Regions from separate parts of the Psychromonas sp. CNPT3 genome, predicted to be linked through region 2. Evidence: predicted binding sites of a transcription regulator. Region 2 holds the regulator's gene; each other region holds the start of a gene.
The links. Region 2 encodes LexA, which represses DNA repair genes until DNA is damaged. Its sites were predicted from a motif close to TACTGTATNNNNATACAGTA; they were not measured.
Positions count from the first base shown of each region.

Region 1: the regulator LexA is predicted to act here: its motif matches at 1,615-1,634, upstream of recA (recombinase RecA).
Region 3: the regulator LexA is predicted to act here: its motif matches at 1,708-1,727, upstream of dinB (DNA polymerase IV).

Region 1 is NC_020802.1:2,736,543-2,740,824, forward strand. Features, by position in the region: gene PCNPT3_RS12060 (leucyl aminopeptidase) at 1-126, opposite strand, end outside; gene recA (recombinase RecA) at 514-1,569, opposite strand; gene PCNPT3_RS12070 (CinA family protein) at 1,692-2,180, opposite strand; gene mutS (DNA mismatch repair protein MutS) at 2,233-4,282, shown strand, end outside.
Region 2 is NC_020802.1:223,091-227,372, reverse strand. Features, by position in the region: gene PCNPT3_RS01055 (PTS fructose transporter subunit IIABC) at 1-1,472, opposite strand, end outside; gene PCNPT3_RS01050 (GNAT family N-acetyltransferase) at 1,744-2,229, shown strand; gene lexA (transcriptional repressor LexA) at 2,288-2,917, opposite strand; gene PCNPT3_RS01040 (DUF3465 domain-containing protein) at 2,982-3,434, opposite strand; gene PCNPT3_RS01035 (type II secretion system protein N) at 3,435-4,187, opposite strand; gene gspM (type II secretion system protein GspM) at 4,190-4,282, opposite strand, start outside.
Region 3 is NC_020802.1:1,019,648-1,023,929, reverse strand. Features, by position in the region: gene PCNPT3_RS04530 (SDR family NAD(P)-dependent oxidoreductase) at 1-585, opposite strand, end outside; gene dinB (DNA polymerase IV) at 587-1,672, opposite strand; gene PCNPT3_RS04520 (heavy metal translocating P-type ATPase) at 1,977-4,282, shown strand, end outside.

The DNA of each region.
Region 1 (4,282 bases), 540 kb from region 2:
ATCAATAAGCGCTTGAATCGCTTGATGACAAGCTAATTTCTCAAGTGAACTATTATTATCTGAAAAAATAGGGACCAATAAAGTATCTTGTTTAGCACTCACGGTGGGACTAAAATTAAATTTCATATGACTTCCTGTGGTTTATTATAAAATAAGTTCCTTAACGAAACTTAGAATAGCATCAATTTCTTTACGCTAGGGAAACTAAAATAATAATTTACGGATCCTGACTGAGTCTTCGCAATGAAAAGCAGAGGGCTGTAATATATCTATATTACCTCACTGTCATTTCTTAGGCACTCGCAACTTAAAGTTAGCTTTGTATTTTAGCTGTTGTTATAAAACATCAATGTAGAATAACATGCTTTCAATTTCATACAGAGAAGCTAAGCCTAAGCGGGCTTGCTGATTTTTTATTTAAAAAATCATGGGTATGTAAATAGAACCTTAAAAAACAGGTATAAAAAAGGTGCACTAAGTGCACCTTTCAAAAGATAAGCTCTCATATAAAAGTTAGAGTGCGCTTTCTTTCTTATCAACAGGCTTATCTGCCGCTTTTTCATCTTCTTCCGGTTTCGGCAGTAAAATATCACGAAGTTTTAATTCAAGCTCAGCTGCTAATTTTGGATTCTCAAGAAAATGCTTACAAGCATTGCTCTTACCTTGGCCAATTTTAACGCCTTGGTACGAATACCAAGATCCCGCTTTCTCTACTAAATCATTTTTCACACCCAAATCGATTAATTCACCAAAGCGGTTAATACCATGGCCATAAAGAATTTGGAATTCAGCCTGTTTAAACGGCGGTGATACTTTATTTTTAACGACTTTAACGCGCGTCTCATTACCGACGATCTCATCACCATTTTTAACCGCGCCAATACGGCGGATATCCAAACGAACAGAAGCGTAAAATTTAAGTGCATTACCACCCGTTGTCGTTTCTGGATTACCGAACATAACACCAATTTTCATACGGATCTGGTTAATAAAGATAACCATGGTGTTAGTTTGTTTAATACTACCGGTTAATTTACGTAATGCTTGTGACATTAAACGTGCTTGTAAGCCCATATGAGAATCGCCCATATCGCCTTCAATTTCAGCTTTTGGTGTTAATGCAGCAACCGAATCGATCACCACGACACCGACTGCGCCAGAGCGAATTAACATGTCACAAATCTCTAACGCTTGCTCACCCGTATCAGGTTGAGAAATAAGTAACTCATCTATATTTACACCTAATTTTTTAGCGTAAATAGGATCAAGTGCATGCTCAGCATCAATAAAGGCACATGTTTTGCCTTTCTTTTGTGCTTCTGCAATCACTTGTAATGTGAGTGTTGTTTTGCCTGAGCTTTCTGGCCCATAAATTTCTACCACACGTCCACAAGGTAGTCCACCTATGCCGAGTGCTATATCTAAACCTAATGAGCCAGTAGATACAGCTTCAATATCCATCATCGCATTCCCGTCACCGAGACGCATAATAGAGCCTTTACCAAATTGCTTTTCAATTTGTCCTAACGCTGCCGCTAGTGCTTTATCTTTATTTTTATCCTGACTCATTTTATCTCCAGATAGGCTTATGTTTTACTGTTTATATGATCAGTTTACTGACTATTCATACAGTATCAAGTTTTATTTTAAATGCCATCTCAATTAATTAATTAAACCTATCAAAATACGCGTTATATTATTTCAATTAATCCCAATAAGGCGACGCGGATAGCTTGTGTACGTACCGCACTGCGATCTCCGACAAAAAGATAAGTGACCGTTTTTTCAAGGCCATGCGAGTTATACCAAGAAAGGCATACTGTACCCACCGGTTTTTGCACGCTCCCCCCCGTCGGCCCAGCTATACCACTGATCGCCACCGCAATATCAGCATCTGAATTTTTTATCGCACCTTGCGCCATTTGCGCAACCACTTCTTCCGATACCGCGCCATATTTATCGATCACGGATTTATCAACTCCCAGCATCTGTATTTTTGCTTCATTACTATAAGTAACAAAGCCTCGTTCAAACCATTGTGAACTTCCAGATATTTCAGTTATAGCGTATGCTACACCTCCACCAGTACAGGATTCTGCACAGCTAGCAATCATATTTGTTTGGCTAAGTTTTTCACCTAAAACTTGCGCTAACTCTTGTACCGTTTTTTCAGTAAACATAAGTTTTCTCCATAGAGCCTTTATATTAGGCCATAGCTATAAGTGTATTTATATGAAACCTAGTGCGCAAGAATTAAAAAAACATACGCCCATGATGCAACAGTTTTTAACTATCAAAAGTGAAGTGCCTGATACCCTGCTCTTTTATCGTATGGGCGACTTTTACGAAATGTTTTTTGATGATGCCCGTAAAGTTTCGCAATTATTGGGAATTTCATTAACTCAACGTGGAAAAACAGGTGGTAATGCCATTCCGATGGCAGGAGTACCTTATCATAGTGTAGAAGGTTATTTAGGCAAATTGCTCGCCTTAGGAGAGTCGGTTGCCATTTGTGAACAAATCGGCGATCCCGCGACCTCTAAAGGTCCCGTCGATAGAAAAATAGTACGCATTATTACGCCCGGGACAATAACCGATGAAGCCTTGCTCGATGATCGCCAAGATAACTTGCTATGCGCGCTATACCAACAACAAAACAATTTCGGGATTGCCTCTTTAGATATCAGTAGTGGCCGTTTTGTTATTAACCAATTTCAACATGAAGAAACCTTACAAGCTGAACTACAACGTTTAAATCCTGCAGAATTACTCTATGTAGAGACTTTTGAAGCATTACATTTAATTGAACATTTACCGAGTACTCGCCGCCGCCCTGAGTGGGAATTTGATTTGGGTACTGCGCGAAAAACACTAAATCAACAGTTTTCAACGCAAGATCTGGTCGGTTTTGGTGTTGATAAAGCCGAATTTGCCCTTTGTGCAGCTGGCGCATTACTGCAATATATAAAAGATACACAGCGTACTAGTCTGCCACATTTACAAAGTATTAAATTAGAGCAAACAATTGATACAGTGATCTTAGATGCTGCCACCCGTAAGAATTTAGAGTTAACCCAAAATTTAAGTGGTGGAACGGATCATACTTTAGCGCAAATTTTAGATGTCAGCGTCACCCCGATGGGGAGTCGTTTATTAAAACGCTGGATCCACCAACCCATTCGTAACGTCAACATTTTAAATTACCGACAAACAATGATCCAAACATTGATAGATTTGGATCTGTGTAATGCATTAGCAGAGCCCCTTAAACAAATCGGGGATATTGAGCGAGTGATAGCGCGTTTAGCACTGCGCTCGGCACGCCCTCGAGATCTCACTCGTTTACGTAGCGCTTTTGCATTGTTGCCTGAGTTACAAAATCTACTCGCCGAACTGCCTCACGAACTAGTGCATAAATTAAGCACTGAAATGGGTAACTACCCAGAACTACTTACCCTGTTAGAAAATGCGATTATCGATAACCCTCCCGTGATCATTCGCGATGGTGGCGTGATAGCACCTGGGTATAACAGTGAGCTTGATGAATGGCGTAATTTAGCGAAAGGTGCAACGGATTATCTTAAAGAATTAGAGATAAGAGAGCGAGAATCTACGGGTATATCTACTTTAAAAGTCGGTTATAACCGCGTACATGGCTATTACATTGAAACCAGTCGCCATGCAGCAGATGCCGTTCCCGCACATTATGTACGCCGTCAAACATTAAAAAATACCGAGCGTTATATTATTGCAGAGCTCAAAGAGCACGAAGATAAAGTGTTGGTCAGCCAAGGCAAAGCATTAGCACTTGAAAAGAAATTGTATGCACAATTAATTGAGCAATTATTGCCTTATTTAAAAGCACTACAATTTACGGCGCAATCACTCGCTGAGCTAGATGTTTTAAATACACTTGCAGAGCGCGCATTAACACTTAATTACGTGCGCCCAACACTGTCACCTGATCGGGGCATTATCATTACAGACGGACGCCACCCTGTCGTAGAGCAAGTGAATAAAACACCCTTTATTGCGAACCCTGTGGCACTTGCAGATGATCGGCGTATGTTAATTATTACCGGCCCCAATATGGGAGGTAAATCAACCTATATGCGCCAAGTCGCATTGATTGTCTTAATGGCACATATTGGTAGTTTTATTCCGGCGCAAAGTGCAACCATTGGTCCGGTTGATAGAATATTCACCCGTATTGGCGCATCGGACGACCTTGCCAGTGGACGCTCTACTTTTATGGTAGAGATGACAGAAACGGCTAATATAT
Region 2 (4,282 bases):
CTTGCAATCATGCCCACACTGAATAAGAACGCCACTTTATTAAATGGACCTCCCATATCAAAGCCTGCCATCCCACCTAACACAATACCTAATAGAACTACATTACCCGTACTCATTTCCGTTAGGACTAGCGTTAGATTTTCCATTAAACTTGCAATCGGCGCGCCAATAACAAAGATAAATAAGCTAGCAATAAATAATGTACCCGCAATAGGAGCAATCATAATAGGAACAAGGGGTTGTAAAAACTTATGGAAATTAATATTAACAATAAATTTAACAAAATAACCGACTAAAAGACCGGCTACAATAGCCCCTAAGAAGCCCGTACCCGCATCTGCACCATAAAATGAACCCGTGTTAGCAATCCAACCACCAATCAAACCAGGCGCAAGCGCAGGACGATCAGCAATGGCATAAGCAATATAGCCAGCAAGAATAGGGATCATTAATGTAAATGAAACAACACCTACATCAAGCACTTTTTGCCATAAACTTCCTGCAGGAATAGCCATACCATTTGCAGTCGGCTCGCCACCAAGTGCTAACGATAACGCGATTAATAAACCGCCCGTCACTACAAATGGGATCATATGTGATACGCCATTCATTAAATAACGGTATAAATCACCACGTGCTTGCGATGCTTTACTTTTATTACTCACATTTGTCTCACCAGTATCACTATAAAGAGGAGCTATTAGTGCTTTTTCAATTAAACCCGGTGCATCTTTAATCGGCGCTTTAACGCTCACTTGGATCAATCTTTTGCCGGCAAAGCGGCTCATATCAACCTGTTTATCCGCAGCAACAATGATGGCATCAGCGCGGGCAATTTCTTCTGTTGTCGGGCTGTTTTTGATACCGATAGAGCCATTAGTTTCGACTTTAATCTCATAACCTAATTTAGCAGCCCCTTTCTCTAAACACTCAGCAGCTAAATAAGTATGTGCAATTCCTGCAGGGCAACCCGTAACACCGATGAGAAAACCTTTGCACTCGTCTTCTTTAATCTCTACTACTGCCTTTTTTTCTAGCAATAAATCTAATGCTTGCTGGGCATTTTCAACTTTTAAAAATTTCTCAATAAAACCGTCTTCAATTAATTTTGAAGATAGAGAAACAAGCACTTCGATATGATGATCCGCTCCACCATCTGGTGACGCAATCATAAAAAATATTTTAGAGGGAAGACCATCCTCTGCATCATAATCAATACCCTTACGGCTAATTCCCACTGCAACAGCAGGATTAATCACCGCTTTGCTTTTGGCATGAGGCATCGCGATACCATCTTCAAAGCCCGTATTACCTAATGCTTCACGCGCTTTAATATCTGCTACAAAAGCATCTTTATCATTAATGCGCTCATCTGCAAAAAGAATGTCTGCCATTTCTGAAAATACTTCTTCCTTGCTTTGTGCCTGCAAGTCGACGCAAATTAACTTTGCATTGATTAGTTCATTGATCATGATGTTTCCCTTATTTATTCAACGTAGCGATTATCAAAGATAATAAAGTTAAAAAATAGAAGAGAAAAAAGGTATTTACTAGAGAATTGTACCTAGAATAATTTTCAGTGATCTATGACACATTCTGATAAATGTAAAATAATTATATGCTTTTTTATCAAAAATTTGTTTTAATTAAGAGGTGGAGGGTATTATGTACTTACTAAGCGCTTTGTTCTCCTCACTTTTTCACTAAAACACTCATTTTTATACTCCTCAAGGAAGATAGCCAATGCTAATGATCACACTTGCCGATTTAAACAAGACTGAGCATGCACAAGCTTATATTTATTTAATGAAGCATTATAGTCGAGAGCCTATCAGCGGAGGCAAACACCTATCAACATTTAGCCAAAATAATTTAATAGATTGCTTAATAAAACGCGATGATGTCGTTATTTTATTGGCATTTAAAGATGGGAAGCCGGCTGGGTTCTTAACCGCTTTTGAAGGGTTTTCAACGTTTGCATGTAAGCCTTTATTTAATATACATGACGTATCTGTACACCGTGACTTTAGAGGACTTGGGATCAGTAAGTTATTGTTTGCAGAAATTGAGAAACTTGCACGTCTACGCGACTATTGTAAGATCACTTTAGAAGTGATTTCTGAGAATAAAATAGCGCGAAATGCTTATCAACAACAAGGCTATCACGATCCCCAAATAGATCCCAAGCAAGGTAATACGCTTTTTTGGAATAAACCTTTAAATGCATAATGGCATTAGAGAATAGATAATGAGAGCAAAACAACTTTAGTCTTGCTCTCTATTCTATTTACATCCAATCTGTCGTACGAATAACGCCCACAGCAATCCCTTCAATGGCGCAAGATTCATATTCTAAATCTACTTTGATAGTACTAAAATCCTCATTTTCAGGTTTTAATAGCACTGCGTTACCTTCACGATAAAAACGTTTTACCGTCACTTCATCTTCAATACGTGCAACGACTACTTGCCCATTATTAACATCTTGTGTTTTATGTACGGCGAGTAAGTCTCCGTCCATAATTCCAATATTTTTCATACTCTCACCTTGCACGCGTAATAAAAAATCTGCACGGGGATGAAATAAAGCGGGGTCAACCGCATAGTGCATTTCTATATGCTCAGTCGCTAAAATAGGAGATCCCGCAGCAACTTGCCCAACGAGAGGTAAACCTTTATCAACAACCACTTGATTACTTTTATGCTCAGCAATAATACGAATACCGCGAGAAGTACCCGATAATATTTTAATCGCGCCTTTACGTGCCAATGCTTTTAAATGCTCTTCTGCTGCATTTGCACTACGAAAACCCAATAAATTAGCCAATTCAACGCGTGTTGGTGGCATACCTGTTTCTTCAATACATGCCTTGATCACATCTAACACTTCGTTTTGACGTTTGGTTAATTCTTTCATTACTCTCTCCAAGCATAAACTGTTAATATAGACAGTGTATATCTATACATGGAATTAAGCTAGCTTATTGGTAAGTGATTTCCTTGTATTTCAACCACCCAGACAAGTTATTTTCACGATTCTTTTGGGTTGTAAAAATAATAAAGCCGCCTTTACGGTTCCACTTATAAAGCCCTTTAAAAAATAACAACGCGCCTTTTTTAATATCCGGTAATGCCTCACCCATTTCAATATCGTGCTTAATAATTAACTTTTGTCCGGACGTTAAACGTACTAAAAACAATTGCGCCCGATACGGCGATAACTGCTCAGGTAGTCGCCTTATCAAGTGTCCTTGCGCACTGACTTTAGCGCTACGCTGACTCTTATAAAGAAACCCTAAATAAGCAACACTATCTGCCTTTTCATCAAGACTGCTCACCGCGTCATCGGCATACATAAGATCTAAGTCTTGTTTTTTTTCAAAACATGCAGATAAACTTAAAGTGCACAATAATATGAAAAATAATTTAAACATTTACAGACGCCCATTATACGAGAAAGCGATTTTCCCATCCGCACCTTTCGGGCCTAACCACGATAAACCTTCTTGGATGTTTTTAGGGAGCGTTGGGCCATCTTTTATGGTACCACGTAGCTGATAACTGCCATTGTTTTGTAGTTCAGCTTGTAGTTGCGTTTTTAAATCCGTAGAGACTTGTTGTACTTTTGCAATTAAACGCTGATTTACGCAACTTAAATCTATTTCAACATTGGCCAAATTAATATTGCCCATCACCGAATTTAAGGCAGCCTTTCTCCACACTAAATAGCCGTCTAATTGCTGACAACTAAGCGATGCTATCGCCACCGTGTTGATCATTAAACGTATTTTACCTTGCGCTTCAATAGGAATAGGAGATGCGATATAAGATGATACATCAGCAGCCTTTAGATTAACCTCAAACTGATTTAAGTGTAACGTGTTCATATCTGCGACAAGTTCCCCTTTGCCTTGCAGGCGAGGCGCATCATTATTAAATGTCACATCAAGACTAAGCGCCAACGTCCATAAAGTTCGCCAATTAACTGACCACTGCACATTACTTAATTGATAATTATTTTGATAACTTATATTTTTCGCGGAGCCCTGCCATATTGTTCCCGAAAATGCCTGTATTTTTACAGGACCATTTTGTGCTAAAAATGGCTGTATCATCGAGGCGGGTAATGTCCATATTAAGGACAATAAATAAACAGCGACAAAAAAAACAATACATTTTATTTTCATTATTAATAACCCAACACTAAACGATTTATTTTAATGTAACCCGGCTTCAAAGCTTGGTTAATATCAACATTTAAAACCTCAATGCCATATTTATT
Region 3 (4,282 bases), 800 kb from region 2:
CATTCCCGCAATATCTGCAAATTCAGTGCGCGTCGCACCCGGGCATAGGGCGCTGATTTTGATATCGCCTTTTAACTCTTCATAAAGTGCCTGTGAAAAAGATAAAACAAACGCCTTACTGGCGTAATACACCGCCAAATTGGGACCGGCTTGGAAGGCGGCTGTTGATGCAACATTAATAATAAAAGCATTTTCTTGGCTCTTTAGTTGCGCTATCAAGCAATGCGTCAGGCTCATTAAAATATGAATATTGACCTGTAACATCTGCTGTTGAAGCGTTAACTCTAAACTTTCAAAATAACCTCGCGCGCCAAATCCTGCATTATTAATCAGTCCTTGTAAGGATAATTGGTGCGTTTCTATATAATTTAAAACGTGCTCAGATGCATCATCAACACTTAAATCTAACACTAAGACATATACTTTAACATGTGCATATTTCGTCATTATTTGTTGTGCGATTGACTGCAATTTTGAGCTGCGCCGTGCAATTAATAATAATGATGCGCCCTGCTCCGCCAATTGATATGCAAACTCTTCACCGAGCCCAGAGCTTGCTCCCGTGATCACCACGACTTTTCCCATTTTAGACTCCCAGTAAACTTAATTGTTGCGCTTGATTTTCGGCTTTATTACGTTTTTCAATGGCCACAGAAATACCCAATAAACGGATGGGCTTCTCCATGCTTTGAGACAATAAATAATCGAGTATATCTTCTAATAATGATAATGAAATATGTGAAGCTTTACGCTCAATATTTTTAGTCGTAAAGTCCATAAACTTAACTTTAACGCCCACTTTGGTTATAATATGCTCTTTTAAAATAGCCTCTAATCGCAGGTTTAGCTCTTTATAAAAAAGCGGTAATTTCTCATTGCGCGCGGCCTTCGGCCCAATATCGTAACGAAAGGTATGCTCTACTGCTAATGATTTTCTTTGCCGATTAGAGATAACGGTACGAGCATCGATACCGTGGCAATAATTTAATAAGTTTTGGCCTAGCTTTCCAAACTCTAAAAGTAACTCTTGTGGTGGATAATTTTGTACATCCGCGCAGCTAAATAAGCCTCTCTGTGCGAGTTTTTGTTGCGCGACTCGCCCTACCCCTGGTATTTTTTTTAAGGCTAAGGTTTTAACAAACTCAGGGACTTGTTGTGGCGTGATAACGCATAACCCATTGGGTTTATTTTCATCTGATGCTATTTTTGCCAGAAACTTCACCGGCGCAACGCCGGCTGATGCAGTTAACTGTAATTCGTCAAAAATAGCCCTGCGGATATCCATTGCTATATAGGTAGCTGAGCCTTTAAACAATTTACAATCACTCACATCTAAAAAGGCTTCATCTAATGATAAAGGTTCGACTATATCTGTATAACGATAAAATATTTCTCTGATTTGTTTCGATACTTGCGTATAAACATCCATTCGCCCGGCAATGATCACTAGATCTGGACACAACTGCTTTGCTTTAAAACTCGGCATCGCGGAATGCACACCAAACTGACGCGCCAAATAATTACAGGTTGATAAGACACTACGCCTATCCACTCGCCCTCCAATTGCCAGCGCGATATCTCTATATTGTGGATGATCGCGCATTTCAACCGCAGCATAAAAGCAATCCATATCAATATGAATAATTTTCCGTTGTTGCTCTAATTCCGCCAATTGATCAATCCCCCGTGTTCATCTCTACCACATCAAACTGATTATATATACAGTAGTCATCCCCTATTGTAAACCTTGATCAAACGAGCGCAGAGATACCAAAGACCGATAATAAATATAATAGCAACAGAGGTGCAAGAGCAAAGAGTACCCTTTGGCTTACCTTTTGGGGTGGGATACAAAAGAGTCCGGGTGCGCGCAACTCATAAAAAGGGAATAAGCATTAATTTTATATCTCGGCATTGACCTTAACCTATGGGTAAGGGTTATACTTTTAAAACTGTCCATTAATGGAGAAATTAAAATGCATTCTGAGCTCTTAAAACTACCTGTATACGGCATGAACTGTGCAGCATGTGCAACGCATTTAGAAACCGCTTTAAACGCATTGAGCGGTATTACTTGTGAGGTAAATTTTGCCTTAGAGCGAGCCCAAATTAATTTTAAGCCCGATCAAAAAGACCAAGCAACGCTCAACGACATCCTCTGTTTACTGGAGAAAAAAGGCTATCAAACAGACACCGAAACCCTCACCTTTGAGGTCAGTGGTTGGAACTGCAGTAGCTGCTCCGCTCGAACAGAAAAAGCATTTAATAAACATCCCTTTACTTTTAATGTGCGCAGTAACTTTGCAAGCCAAAAAATACAATTACAATGCATACAGGGCTCTATTCAAAAGGCACAAATTAGCACTTTAAGCCAACAATGTGGTTATGTCCTCACTCGGCTGCTAAAGCAAAATAATAAACAACAACAAGCCCTAAAATTAAAGAAACAGAAAGCAGAAAACACCAAAAAACAATATTACCTTATTTTTGCACTCCTATTAAGTGCACCTTTTATGATCAATATGCTGCTAATGTCTCTCAATAAAACAGATCTTTTATTATCTCCCTGGCTTGCTGTTTTTTTAGCAACTATCACACAATTTTTTATTGGCGCACGCTTTTATAAAGGGGCATATCACAGTCTTAAAAATGGCGCCGCTAATATGGATGTATTGATCTGTCTCGGCACCAGTGCGGCTTACTTTTACAGTTTATACTTACTGCTGAGTGGCATTGAACATGCGTTATATTTTGAATCAAGCAGCCTAGTGATCACATTAGTCACCTTAGGGAAATACTTAGAAAGCCATGCTAAAAAAAATACCAGCAATGCCATCACCGCCTTAATGGCATTGCGCCCTGACACCGCATCTGTAAAAAAAGGTAAAAAATTTGTAGATGTCGATATTGATGATGTCCAAATTGGTGATATTGTGCAGATCCGTATTGCGGAGAAAGTCCCCGTTGATGGTATTGTTATCGAAGGGCAAAGCTACCTTGATGAGTCTTTACTCACGGGTGAAAGTAAGCCTCTTTTTAAAGATAAAAATAAACACGTTATTGCAGGTAGTTTAAACGCCGATGGCGTGCTACTTATCAAAACATTAAATGTAGGTGAAGGCACACGTTTAAATCGTATTATTGCTTTAGTTGAACAAGCGCAAATGAGCAAAGCGCCCATTTTACAAGTTGTCGATAAAATCAGTGCTATTTTTGTTCCCGTTGTTCTGCTTATCTCAATCGTTACTTTCTGTGCTTGGTACTTTATCAGTGGTGACTTTGAACAAGCTTTACTCAGTAGTATTGCCGTTTTAGTGATTGCCTGCCCGTGCGCCTTAGGCCTTGCAACACCGACGGCTGTATTAGTTGGGACAGGCCTTGCTGCCCGTAACGGCATTTTAATTAAGGACATAAAAACACTGCAACAAGCCCATAAAATCAGCACCATTGTCTTTGATAAAACAGGCACCTTAACCCAAGGTGAAGGCACTATCACTAAAGTGCACAGTGAAAATGCAGCGCCAAACGCCATGCTCAGTCAATTGCTCGCATTACAACAAGGTAGCCAACACCCTATTGCCCATGCCATCAAACAATACGCTCAAAAAAACCAGATTGAAGCCTCTCTTGTAAAAAATATAAAAGCGGTACATGGAGAGGGTTTATATGCACAACTAATCGATCCTAAAGACAGTCCTTTTATTGCGGGAAATTTAAAAATGATGCACCGTTTTAATGTCGAAATCCCACAAAAATTAGCCATAAACGATCTCGATAGTGTGGTTTATCTAGCGGTTAATGAACAGTTTTTAGGTTATATTTGTATTAATGATGCCTTACGAAAAACCAGCATAGAGGCGATCCGAGCATTACAAAAGCGTCAGCTTAATACTGTATTGCTCAGTGGTGATAAACAGAGTGTCGTACAGGCTATTGCCAAAGAATTACAGATAAACGCAGCCTTTTCAGAGTTATCCCCACAACAAAAATTAGAAAAACTGATCGAATTACAGCGTGGCAATGTTGTTGCGATGCTCGGTGATGGTGTTAACGATGCCCCCGCGTTAGCACAAGCCGATATTAGTATTGCGATGGGGACAGGGAGCGATGCTGCCAAAGAAACCGCATCGATAACGCTGATGCGTAACGATCCTCGTTTAGTTGCCGTGGCAATAGATATCTCAAAAGCCACTTGGATAAAAATAAACCAAAATTTATTTTGGGCGTTTATTTTTAATAGCCTTGCGATCCCAGCAGCCGCTTTTGGTTACTTAAGCCCCGC